2 regions of the Clostridium sp. TJA032 genome follow, and region 1 is predicted to be linked to the other one. Evidence: riboswitches for the same ligand, from Rfam matches in the RefSeq annotation. Region 1 holds a riboswitch; the other holds the start of a gene.
What was found. A riboswitch is a leader RNA that binds a small molecule or an ion and turns the genes downstream of it on or off. The one in region 1 is predicted to bind thiamine pyrophosphate.
Positions count from the first base shown of each region.

Region 1 (6,018 bases):
CTCTAAAAAGATATGAACCTTACCTGGTGCTATTGCATTAAAAATTATAGCTCTCTCTTTAACCCCTTCTCCTTGAACAGCTTTCATTTCATTATCTAATATATCTTTTATTACTTCTTCTCCATTTTTAGAGCTTAAAACTATTTGGTCTTTTATTCCCATTATTCTAGCAAAGTTTTGTATTTTTTTTAACTCTTTATTTCCAAAGTTATATAATATAACGCAATTTCTTCCTTCTTGTTCACTTCTATCTGATATATCTATTCTTTCAAATGACATAATAAACTTCTCCTTCAATAACAAATTGTAATTATTAATTAATATAAATTATACCATAAGTAAATAGATAATTATATAAGCTACCTCTTTTATTTAATCAACACCTATATTTAAAGAATTTAAGTACTCCTTTATATTATTACTCATAAATACTGAAGACATACAGGCAAAATCATCAGCACCACTTTTTAAAACCTCTCTAAAATTTAATTCGTTTATTCCTCCCAAGGCAACAACCTTACATTTTACTCTTTCTTTAACTTCAGTTATAAAATTAACACCTTTAGGCTCCACCTTTTCTTTACATTTAGTTTTAAAAATAGGAGATATTAAGATGTAAGAAACTCCTAAATTATCTACATAAATAGCTTCCTTAAGAGAATGAACAGAAACTCCAACCTGAAGTTCTTTAAGCCTATCTATATTTTCTATAAAATCCTTAAAACTCAAATGAATATGCTTTTCTCCTAAAATTTTAATTGCTTCTAAATTAGAATTTATAATTATATTTGTATCAGAACTCACTACGGTTTTTATTTCCCTATAAATTTCTATTAAATCTTCTAAATTTAAATCCTTCTCCCTTAATATTATATTTTTAATTCCTTTTGTAGCACTTTCTTTTATTACTTTAAAGTATTTTTCCTTGCATACTAAATTTCTATTTGTTATTAAAAACATACCTAACTCCTAAAATCTATGCCAATCTTTAAATATAGGTTGATAACCTTGTTTTTTTATTAAGTCCTTAACTTCTACAACAGAACTTTCATCACTTATATAAAATTGTCCTGTTCCTTTTTCTTTTAAAGAATGTCCTCCAACCTCTGTAGAAACTCCAGCACTTAATTTATTAACACCTAAAGGAATCAAATTTTTTCTAAACTCTCTATCTTCTCTAGTAGATATATTTATAGTTCCTTGTGGATCAAAAAGTCTGTAAGCTAAAAGGGCTTGAACTAAATTTTTATCTAAAACTTCCTTTAAATTTTCTTTTCCTCCATAACAAGGTCTAATTCTAGGAAGTGAATAACTTATATCAATATGAGGATATTTATCTCTTAAATACTTACCATGCATTGCTGTAAAAAATGCATCTATTCTAAAATCACTTAAGCCTAATAAAGCACCAATTCCTAAAGTTCTAATTCCAGCTTTTATCCCTCTCTCTGGTGCATCTAATCTAAACTTATAATTTTTTTTAGGACCTTTTAAGTGTACCTTTTCATATACACTTTCATCATAAGTTTCTTGATAAATAGTAAGTCCCTCTGCTCCTACTTTAACAATTCTCTCATACTCTTTTTCTGTCATTGCATATACCTCTATTGTAATAGATGGAAATTTACTACTTAAAATCTTAATAGCCTCTTCTATATATTCTACTGGAGTATGATATTTACTTTCGCCTGTAAGTATTAAAATATGCTTAAAACCTTCTTTAGAAATTAATTCTCCTTCTATTTTTATTTCTTCTTTACTTAGCCTTTTTCTAAATATTTTGTTTTCTATATTATAGCCACAGTATGAGCATTTATTTATACAATAATTAGAAATATACATAGGTGTATATATTAATACTGTTTTCCCAAAATATTTTAAAGAAAGATTTCTTCCCTCTTTAGCCATTTCCTCTAAAAGACTTTCAGCTAAAGGAGAAAGTAAATTTAATAAATCATAATAATCCTTATTTCTTTTATAAATACTTTTTAAAATATCTTCTTTTTTTACTAAGGAAAAATATTTGTAAAAATCAAAATTTCTATATTTTTTTATTACTTCATAAAAACTCAAAGAAAACCATCTCCTATCCTAAAAAACCAGTAAGAGGAGAAGAGGCATTTCCAAATTTTGATTCATTCCCCAATTTAGCCTCATAAGCTAATCTTCCTCCCTTTACTGCCATAGAAAAAGCCTTAGCCATGCTTACAGGATTGCAAGAAGATGCTATAGCTGTATTAACTAAACAAGCTGCAGCTCCCATCTCCATAGCTTCCATAGCCTGTGATGGTTTTCCTATACCTGCATCAACTATAATTGGAATATCTAATTCATCTATCATTATTTGAATTAGTTCCTTTGTTTTCAAGCCTCTATTACTTCCTATAGGTGCTCCAAGTGGCATTATAGCTTTTGCTCCAGCTTCTATTAATTTTCTTCCTACATAAAGATCTGGGCACATATAAGGAAGAACTATAAACCCCTCCTCTGATAATATCTTTGTAGCCTTTATTGTTTCTTCATTGTCAGGAAGTAAATACTTAGAATCTGATATAATCTCTATTTTTATCCAATTTCCACAGCCCATAGCTCTAGCTATTTTAGCTATTCTAATTGCTTCTTCAGCATTTTTAGCACCTGATGTATTAGGAAGCAAAATTATATCCTTAGGTATATTTTGAAGAATATCTTCCTCCTTATTATCTAAATCTATTCTTCTTAAAGCTAAAGTTATAACATTAGCACCACTTCCCTTTAAAATATCCTTTATCATCTTATTTGAAGGATACTTACCACTTCCAACAAAAAGCCTATTTTTTATCTCTACTCCACCAATTATTAATTTATCCAAAATACTCTACTCCTTTTATACTAAATTAAATATTATATAATTTATTGATTAAGTATATTTTTAAATTTTATTAAAAGCTATATCTATAACTAGATTTGCCATATGATTTGCACATATAGCTACTCTAGGTGCCATTAATCCACACCCTTCCTTAGCCTCATTTATAAAATCACCACAAATATAAAATCTTTCTGTTATCTTTTTTGTTTTTATTAAGTTAGAATCAAAAAAACCAGCCATACCAGAAGAAGAAATCAAAAACTTATCAGTTATATTCTCTAAGAAATAATTAGCCAATAAAGCTTTACTCTCTGCTCTATCAAAGGCCTCTAATATGATGTCCCCCTTATTTAATAATTTCATATTATTCTTTTCTAGCTTTAAATTTAAATCACAAACCTCTATAAAAGGATTTATTCTCTTTAAATTTTTCTTTAAAGCCTTTACCTTATATTCTCCAATATCCTCTATATAATATTGTTGTCTATTTAAATTAGAAGGTTCCACTAAGTCAAAATCTATTAAAATTATTTTTCCAACGCCTATTCTACTTAAAGAAATTGCAATATTAGAACCTAGTCCTCCACAACCTGCTATTAATACCTTAAGATTTTTAAGTTTTTCATAAACTCCTGGAGTATGTCTACATATCATAAGCTCCTCTAACTCTTCTCTTTTAGGCATTACTCCCTTTTTAATAAAAACAATTCTATCTCCTTCTTCAAGAAACTTGTCCTCTTCAACAGGAAAGCCATTTAATATAATAATATTAGAATCTGAAAACTCTTTTTCTTTTAAAGAATACACTGTTATTTTTTCCTCTAATACTCTCCATTTTTCATTAACCTTTATATTCATATATTCCTCTCTTAATACTATCCTCCACCAACAAAGGCAATAATCTCAATTTTATCTTCCTCATTAAGTATAAATTCATTGTACTTATTTGAAGGAACTATATCTTTATTAATTTCAACAACAACTCTTTTACTACTTATTTCTAGTAAGTTCAATAAATCAAGTACTGTATTTATATTATTCTTTTCTAAATACTTACCATTAACAATCATATTCTCACCTCTTTTCTTATTTTTAAGATTATTTACACCAACAAAAAAGGTTTAGCTTTTATTGCTAAACCTTTTAAAATATATTTTCTAATTAATCATAAAATATTTTTAGTATGAAAAATATAAGATTAAAATATACTTCCCTACGTTGGTACTAACCAAATCAGGTTCTTAGAGTTAGAATTTAAATTCCTCTCAGCCTTAAAGGCACCCCTAGCAATATCTTAAAATTATTTGTTTTTATTTATCATACCTTAAAAATTAAATTTTATCAATTAATTTTTTCCTTTTTTTCCATTTTTCTGTTTTTCATAGTTATTAAATCATTATTTAATAATAATGTTAATATAAATCCTATTAAAGCTATAATAGAACAAGTTAAAAACAACTTAGTATAACCTGTATTCATTGTACTTTGAAAGGCAGTTTCTATAGCATTTTTAGCTCCCTCTAAACTTTTCATATAGGATTTTTCTATAGCCTCTATATTAACATTAGGATTATTTAAAAATTTATCTCTTAACACTATAAATTGTCCATTTACCATTTCTTTTATAATGCTAAAAATATTAGTTACACTAGCATTTCCTATGGAGTTTGAAAAATTTGAACCTCCTCCTAAAGAGTTCATAACATTAGACATTCCACCCTCTAAAGGTGGCATAACCTTTTGTAATGCTTCTGGAACCTTTCTTCCTGCATCAGAGATAAAATTAATAAGAATATTTGGAGATACTGCAATTCCTATAGATTTAACTAAAGATACTGCTGATTGTCCAACTGTAGCTTCATTATCTGGAACTAAGCTAAGCATTAAGTAATTTATTGGAGTTCCCATAGAAAATCCTAAACCAAAGCCCATAATACCTAAACCTACAATTAAATTAAAAATTCCTGGATGTTTAGTTGTTATATATCCTTGATAGAGGTTTCCTATAATAACTAAGGCCATCCCTATTAAAAGCACTTTTTTAACACCTATTTTATCAATAAATTTTCCTCCTAAAGGAGCTGCTATTCCAACAAATATTGCAAAAATAGTAACTATATATCCTCCACTTCCCATTGGAGTTTTTAGTATATTTTCACTAAATTGAGGAATAAATACTGTAGCCATTAATCCACAACCTACAACAAAACTTAAAATTAAAGTTATGGCTATTTCTTTATTTGTAAAATAAGATAAGTTTATTACAGGGTCCTCTGCTTTTCTTTCTACAAAAACTAATATTGGAATTGATATTATAAATATTAAAAGATATGGCCAAACCTCTAAGGATTTTATTGAATTAATAAAATCATAAAATTTTAAATTAGTAGCTCCATACATTAAGGATAGTATTAATACTGTTAGTACTAAAGAACCTAAAACATCTAATTTTTTAACTCCCTTAGAAGAAGTATTTTCTTCTAATTTTCTTGCCATAAAAAGTATAATTATACTAATTGGAACATTTACTAAAAATAAAAACCCCCAGTTTTTATCACCGAAAATAGAAAGTATTCCAGAACCTAAGGTTGGTCCTACAACTGTAGCTATTCCATAAACTCCACCTATCATTCCTAAGGCTGAGCCTCTTTTTTCAACTGGAAATGATGTTCCTATGTATGCTGTAGCGATTGGCATTATACCACCACCACCTATAGCTTCTATAACTCTTGAAACAAGTAAAAAAGTATAGCTATTTACATAATCTGATATACCACAAAGTAAAGAACCTAGACAAAAAAGTGATATTGAAACCATATAAACTTTTTTTCTTCCATACCTATCAGATAATTTCCCCATAAGTGGCATAGATACTGCATAGGCTAAAGTATATATTGTTACAACCCACACACTAGCATTTTGTGAAACCTTTAATCCATCAGCTATAATATCTCTTGCAGGAGAAACTATTCCAGAATCAATAGCTCCCATAAAAATCCCTAATAAGAAGACCGCCATGGTAATTCCAACTGATTTCTTCTTCATTTTTTATCATCCTTTCATAAGCTTTCTTAAATTCTAGTGTGATTTTTATTAATATTATTCTCTTAAATATTATTAATAAACTTCACAATGAACTAGGTTCAGTTTACTACCATAATTTAATA
Region 1 is NZ_JBZEFB010000001.1:908,594-914,611, forward strand. It holds gene AC4FRL_RS04110 (DUF3783 domain-containing protein) at 1-279, opposite strand, end outside; gene AC4FRL_RS04115 (thiamine phosphate synthase) at 373-960, opposite strand; gene thiH (2-iminoacetate synthase ThiH) at 970-2,073, opposite strand; gene AC4FRL_RS04125 (thiazole synthase) at 2,087-2,851, opposite strand; gene thiF (sulfur carrier protein ThiS adenylyltransferase ThiF) at 2,912-3,709, opposite strand; gene thiS (sulfur carrier protein ThiS) at 3,727-3,921, opposite strand; TPP riboswitch at 4,045-4,146, opposite strand; gene AC4FRL_RS04140 (MFS transporter) at 4,193-5,896, opposite strand.

Region 2 (6,018 bases), 210 kb from region 1:
TTAAGGGATTTAAGGTTATTTCTAAAGAGTGTGGAGGTTCTGCTTATATTTATTTAAAAGATGAAAATAAAGAGGTTAAAGATAAAGCTTTAGAAATTTTAAATAAGCTAAAAAGAGAAGGAGTTATAGAAAGAATATTAACTAAAGAAGAAGCCATTAAAGAAGGGGCAAATAATGAATGTGCTTTTATGGTTGAAGGGGGGAGAGGATATTATTTTTCCAATGAATATTTTGGGAAAGTTGTTGAAGAAACTAAATTTATTAAAGATAAACATATTTATAAAGCAGTTCATGGATACTCTCCTAAAAAAGAAAATTATGAAACTTTTTTAATAGCTTTTGGAAAAGGAATTAAAAAGGGAGTTGTTTTAGAGGGAGGAAGTATTGTAAATCATGGACCTACTATTGGAAAAATATTAGGAATTGATTTTAAAGATATAGATGGAAAAGTTGAAGAAAGAATATTAGAATAAAAATTAATTTTTTGATTAAAATAATTAATTGAATAAAATTATTGAAATTGTCGCAAAATTATGATATTTTAAAATAGTAGAAAAAATATTGCCAAAGTTATTTCATAATGTAGATATGTAATTAATTAAAAGAACGCTTAAAAGAGCGTTTTTTTTGCTTTTTAAAGTAATTTTTTAAAAATTTATATAAAAATCTAATTTGGGTATATTAACTTTATGTAATACTAAAATTTTGTGTATTAATAAAATGTAAATTTTTTAATAAAATGTTATAATTGTTTTAGCAAAATTTGTTTATATGGAGGACTAAAGATGAAAATATTAAAATTACTTTTAATATTCATTCCTATAAGTATTATAGGAGAATTTATGAACTTTTCACCGACTATTAGATTTTTATTATCAGCTTTAGCTATAATACCCTTAGCAGGGCTTATGGGTGAGGCTACAGAAGAAATATCATTTTATACAGGACCTAAGCTAGGAGGTTTTTTAAATGCTACCTTTGGAAATGCAACAGAACTTATAATATCTTTTTTTGCTTTAAAAAGTGGCTTGTTTGATGTTGTTAAAGCATCTATTGCAGGGTCTGTAATTGGAAATATCCTTTTAGTTTTAGGAGCTAGTATGTTAGCTGGAGGAATAAAATATAAAACTCAAAGTTTTAACAAGAAGATTATGGAGAATAGTTCAAGTATGTTACTATTTGCAGTTATTGGTCTTACTATTCCTGCTATATTTATGCATACTATAAAAATAGAATTTTTAAATACAAAGTATGAAAGTTTAAGTGTAATAGTAGCTTTAGTTATGTTTATAATATATATTTTAAGTTTAGTATTCTCTTTCTTTACTCATAAGGATATATATGCTATAGAAAGTGGAGAGGATTGTGAAGAAGAGAGTAAATGGTCTTTAAAAAAATCTATAATAGTCCTTATAGTAGCTACTATAATTATTGCAGTAGAAAGTGAATTTTTAGTAGGGGCTGTAGAGCCTATGACAAGAACTTTAGGGCTTAGTGAATTTTTTGTAGGAATAATTTTAATTCCTATAATAGGAAATGCTGCAGAACATAGTACTGCAATAATAATGGCTATGAAAAATAAAATGGATGTTTCTGTAGAGATTGCTATAGGTTCAAGTTTACAAATAATATTATTTGTAGCTCCAGTTTTAATATTTTTAAGCCTTATTTTTGAACCTATGAGTATTATTTTTAATAAGTTTGAATTAGTTGCTTTAATAGTATCTGTTCTTATAGCTAATCGTATAGTTAGTGATGGAGAATCTAATTGGCTTGAAGGAGTTCAGCTTTTAGCTGTTTATATAATAATTGCTGTTATGTTTCTTATAGTTTAACTTATAAAGACAAAAGGTTATAAGTATAATTAAATTTAATTATGCTTATAACCTTTTATTTAACTTAAATTAGAAAATATTTCTTTTAGATTTTCTACAAGAAGTTTATTATCTTCATGTTTTAATAAACACACTCTAAAAAAGTATTCATTTAAACCTTCAAAGGAAGTACAGTTTCTAATTATTAAATCTTTTTTTAAAAGTTCATCATAAAGATTTTTAGCATTTATTTTTTTTGATTTAATTTTGCAAAGGATAAAGTTACTATAACTTTTATAAACTTTTAAGTCTTTTATTGAATTTAATTCTTTAAAAAGATATTCCATTTCTTCTTTTAACTTATGGTTATTTGATAATATGTAATCAAAATCTTTAAACATAATTTCTCCCATAGTTGTGGCAAAAATATTTATGTTCCAAAGGTCTAATTTTTCTAAAATGGATTTTTTTATTTTTTCATTAGAAATAAGTCCATAGCCTAACCTTATTCCTGGAGTTGAAAAAAATTTAGAAGTTCCTCTAATTACAAAAAGGTTATTAAATTCATCTATTAAAGGAGTAGAGGAATAAATTTCAGGCTCTGTAAACTCTACATAGGTTTCATCAACCATAAAAAATGTTGAGGTGTTTTTTATTAAATTTTTTATTTCATCTTTTGAAAAGGCAAAGCCTGTAGGATTATTAGGATTACAAATTATGACTAAGTCAAAGTTTGAAGAGTTTATATGATTTATAAGATTTATATAATCTATTTTAAAGTTATCTTCTTCCCTTGCAAAAAATTTATATACCTTACAATTTATCTTTTCTAATTCACTTTCATATTCTGAATAAGAGGGAGATAAAAGAAGTGCCTTTTTAGGACTTATAATGTTTATAAAAGATGATATAAGCTCAGTAGCACCACTACCAACTATAATATTTTCTTCCTTGCATTTACAGTATGAAGAAATGGATTCTTTTAATCTTTTATATTTAGGGTCTGGATAAATAGAAACTAAATCTATATTTTTTAAAATAGCTTCTTTAGCTTTTTTAGAAGCACCAAAGGGATTTATATTTGAACTAAAATCTTTTATATCGTTTTTATTTACTCCTAATTTATCTGATAAATCAAATAAATTAGCACCATGATTAATACTCATAAGTACCTCCTTTAAATTTGATATAACTTTAAATTTCTTAATTATAGTATAATTCTTTACTAAAGAAATAAAAAGGGTTAGATTAATTAAATAATCTAACCCTAGTATTTTAAGAAGCATAGTTATTTGCTATGTTTTTTGGTCTTATGGCCTTAATAAGCCTATTTACAGGTAATATGCTTAAAATAATTATACATATTAATCCATCAGCGCCTATTAATGCACCGTTTACTAAGAATGAATATAAAATTGGAGACATTCCTTCGGGTGCAAAAGAACCAAAGAATACTACTCCTGAAATAAAGTGAGCTAAGAATTTTAAAAATATCGCAACTATAGCTCCAAACATTCTATGATTTTTAAAGAAACCTGCTACTCCTAAAGCCATATATGGAATTGGATAATCAAAAAGAACTTGAACAGGATGTATAATATATGGGTCTATAAATAAGGATATTATCCCAAATAAAAATCCTGTAAGCATTCCAACTAATGGGCCATAAGCGTAAGCAACTAGTATAATAGGAATCATGCTACCTAAAGTTATTCCTCCACCTTGTGGAAATTTATATATCTTTAGCATATTTAAAACAGCAGTAAGAGCTAAAGCAATTCCTATAGTTGTAAGCATTTTTGCATCAAATTTTATGTTTTTAGCTTTTATAAGTAAAAATAATATAATTAGGACCCCTATTAAAGCGAGAATTGTCATTGGATTAGTTACAATCTCCTTAAAATTTCCTCCTAAATTAATTGATGAAAAACTTTGAATAAAATCATTTATTATTTGAGAAAATGACATCATAGTTTTTCAGTCCCCCCTTCTTAAACTTTAATTGTGCTAAGGGAGAGTTTAAATATTTTAAATAAAAAAACCAGATCTTTTTAAAGATCTGGTTTAAATACAGCCCTAAACGCTTCCCTACGCTGGAATTAACCAGATCAGGTGTTGAGGGTTAATGATAAAAATATCATCTCTCAGCCAATAGGCACCCCTAGCACATGAAATAATTCTAAATATATTTTATATATAAATTTACCTTTGGTCAAGTAATATTTACTATTAAATGAAAAAATATTATCTAAATTTGTATTTTTTAAATAAAAATAGAAAGTTTAAAAGAAAATTTATATGTCATAAACTAGATTTAAATTAAGTGAGTTAGCTTTTTCATAAGCATAATAAACATAAGAGTCAAAGACTTCTTTAGGATTATGACAGTCTGAATTAATTATTACTTTTACATTAGACAAAGAAACTTTTTCCCAAAACTTTTCATAAGGATATGCAAAACGTTCTCCATCTATAAATTTTTTCTTTCCTCTTCTAAAACCATTAGCATTAAATTCTAAGATAGAATTATATCTTTTTGCATAGGAAATTATAATATCACAGGCTAAATCACAATTTTCATCCCAAGGGAAATTATTTATAAAGATTAAATCAGGGTGGGCTATAAAACTAAAGTAACCACTTTTTATTCCAAGGGATATACTTTTTGCATAATCTATATAATCCTCTGTGCTATCTAAATTGTAAGTATTTTTAAGATTTCCTTCCTCATTTAAAAATAAATGCTGCCCTAGAGCTAAATAATCAAATTTTAATTCATTTTTTAAGTAGTTATAATAAAAATCATCTGTTTGCAAATATTCTATTTCTAAACCTATTTTTATATTTATATAATTTTTATATTTATCTTTTAATTTCTCTAAAGAATCTTTATATTCACAAAGTTCATTGAAGTTCATTCTAAGAGAAAATCTATTGTCAGCATAAGGAGCGTGATCGCTAAAACCTAAGGTATTTAAATTTTCTTTAAGGGCTTCTTTAATATAATCCTCATCTTCTCCAAGGGCATGTTTACATCTTTTAGTATGAGTATGAAAATTAATTTTTTTTAACATAAATTCCACTTCCTCTCTATAAATAGAGTATATCAAAAAAATAATTAAAAGATAAATGTTAATAAAATTTTAATAGAAAAATGTTAACAAAAAATTCTTTGACTTTTCCTTTTGAATAAAATAAAATTATTCCACGATAAGTAATTAAGTGGATTTAAAGAGGGTTTTATGTAAAGAGAACTTTACATAATTAAAGTTATTTTATTATTAACATTTAAAGGAGATATGAACATGGGGTAAGTTTTAGTTAATTATTTAATTAGGCATTATTTTAAATTAGTTTTTAGTAAGAGGTATAAGGAAAATGAAAATAAGATTGATAGAAGAAAAAGAATTAGAAAAAGTTAAAAGTATTTATGATAATGTTGTAAAGGAAATGAATTTAAGGGGTCTTTATAATTGGAATGAAAATTATCCCAATACAGAAATAATTTTGAAAGATATTTTTAATAATCATCTTTATGGAATAGAGGTATTAGGAGAAATAGTAGCAGTAGCTACAGTAAATGACTATGCCTATGATGTTTATAATGATATTTCATGGCAAGTAGATGGTCCATTTTTATCTTTTCATAGAATAGCTGTTTCTACAGAACATAGAGGTAAGGGCTATGGTAAAAAAATGATAGATTTTATAGAAGAAATGGCTAAAGAGAAAAAATGTAACTCCATAAGAATAAGTGCTTATCATAAAAATGAAAATGCTGTCAATTTATATAAAAATTTAGGATATGTCCATGTAGGGGAAATGATGTCTATGAGAGATATAGTAGAACCTTTTTTATGTCTTGAAAAAGCAATAATATAATTAATAAAAATCAGTTTATAGAAAACTTTCTATAAACTGATTTTTTATTTAAGGATTTAGATTATAAATTAAGTATAAGTTTTAATTAATATATATTTTATTTGTAAGTATCTTTGTAAATTAAATTTTAAAAGCATAGAAAGAGTTTAAAAGTAAGGTTATAATATATAATGTCTTAAATAGGAATGACTTTAAATACAAAGGAGAAACAGAATATGAGCAAGCAGAAAAAGGAATTTTTACTAATTGGTGTTGGGTTAATAGGATTGTCTTTATTTTTGCATTATTTACACTATCTTATATTTAATGATCTTAATCATAC
Region 2 is NZ_JBZEFB010000001.1:699,664-705,681, reverse strand. It holds gene AC4FRL_RS03175 (alkaline phosphatase family protein) at 1-473, shown strand, start outside; gene cax (calcium/proton exchanger) at 786-1,835, shown strand; gene AC4FRL_RS03165 (pyridoxal phosphate-dependent aminotransferase) at 1,895-2,980, opposite strand; gene thiT (energy-coupled thiamine transporter ThiT) at 3,090-3,785, opposite strand; TPP riboswitch at 3,883-3,987, opposite strand; gene AC4FRL_RS03155 (histidinol-phosphatase) at 4,109-4,888, opposite strand; gene AC4FRL_RS03150 (GNAT family N-acetyltransferase) at 5,193-5,696, shown strand; gene AC4FRL_RS03145 (MJ1433 family protein) at 5,912-6,018, shown strand, end outside.
Region 2: it holds a riboswitch for thiamine pyrophosphate, as region 1 does, so the genes downstream of both, thiT (energy-coupled thiamine transporter ThiT) here and thiS (sulfur carrier protein ThiS) in region 1, are expected to answer to the same signal.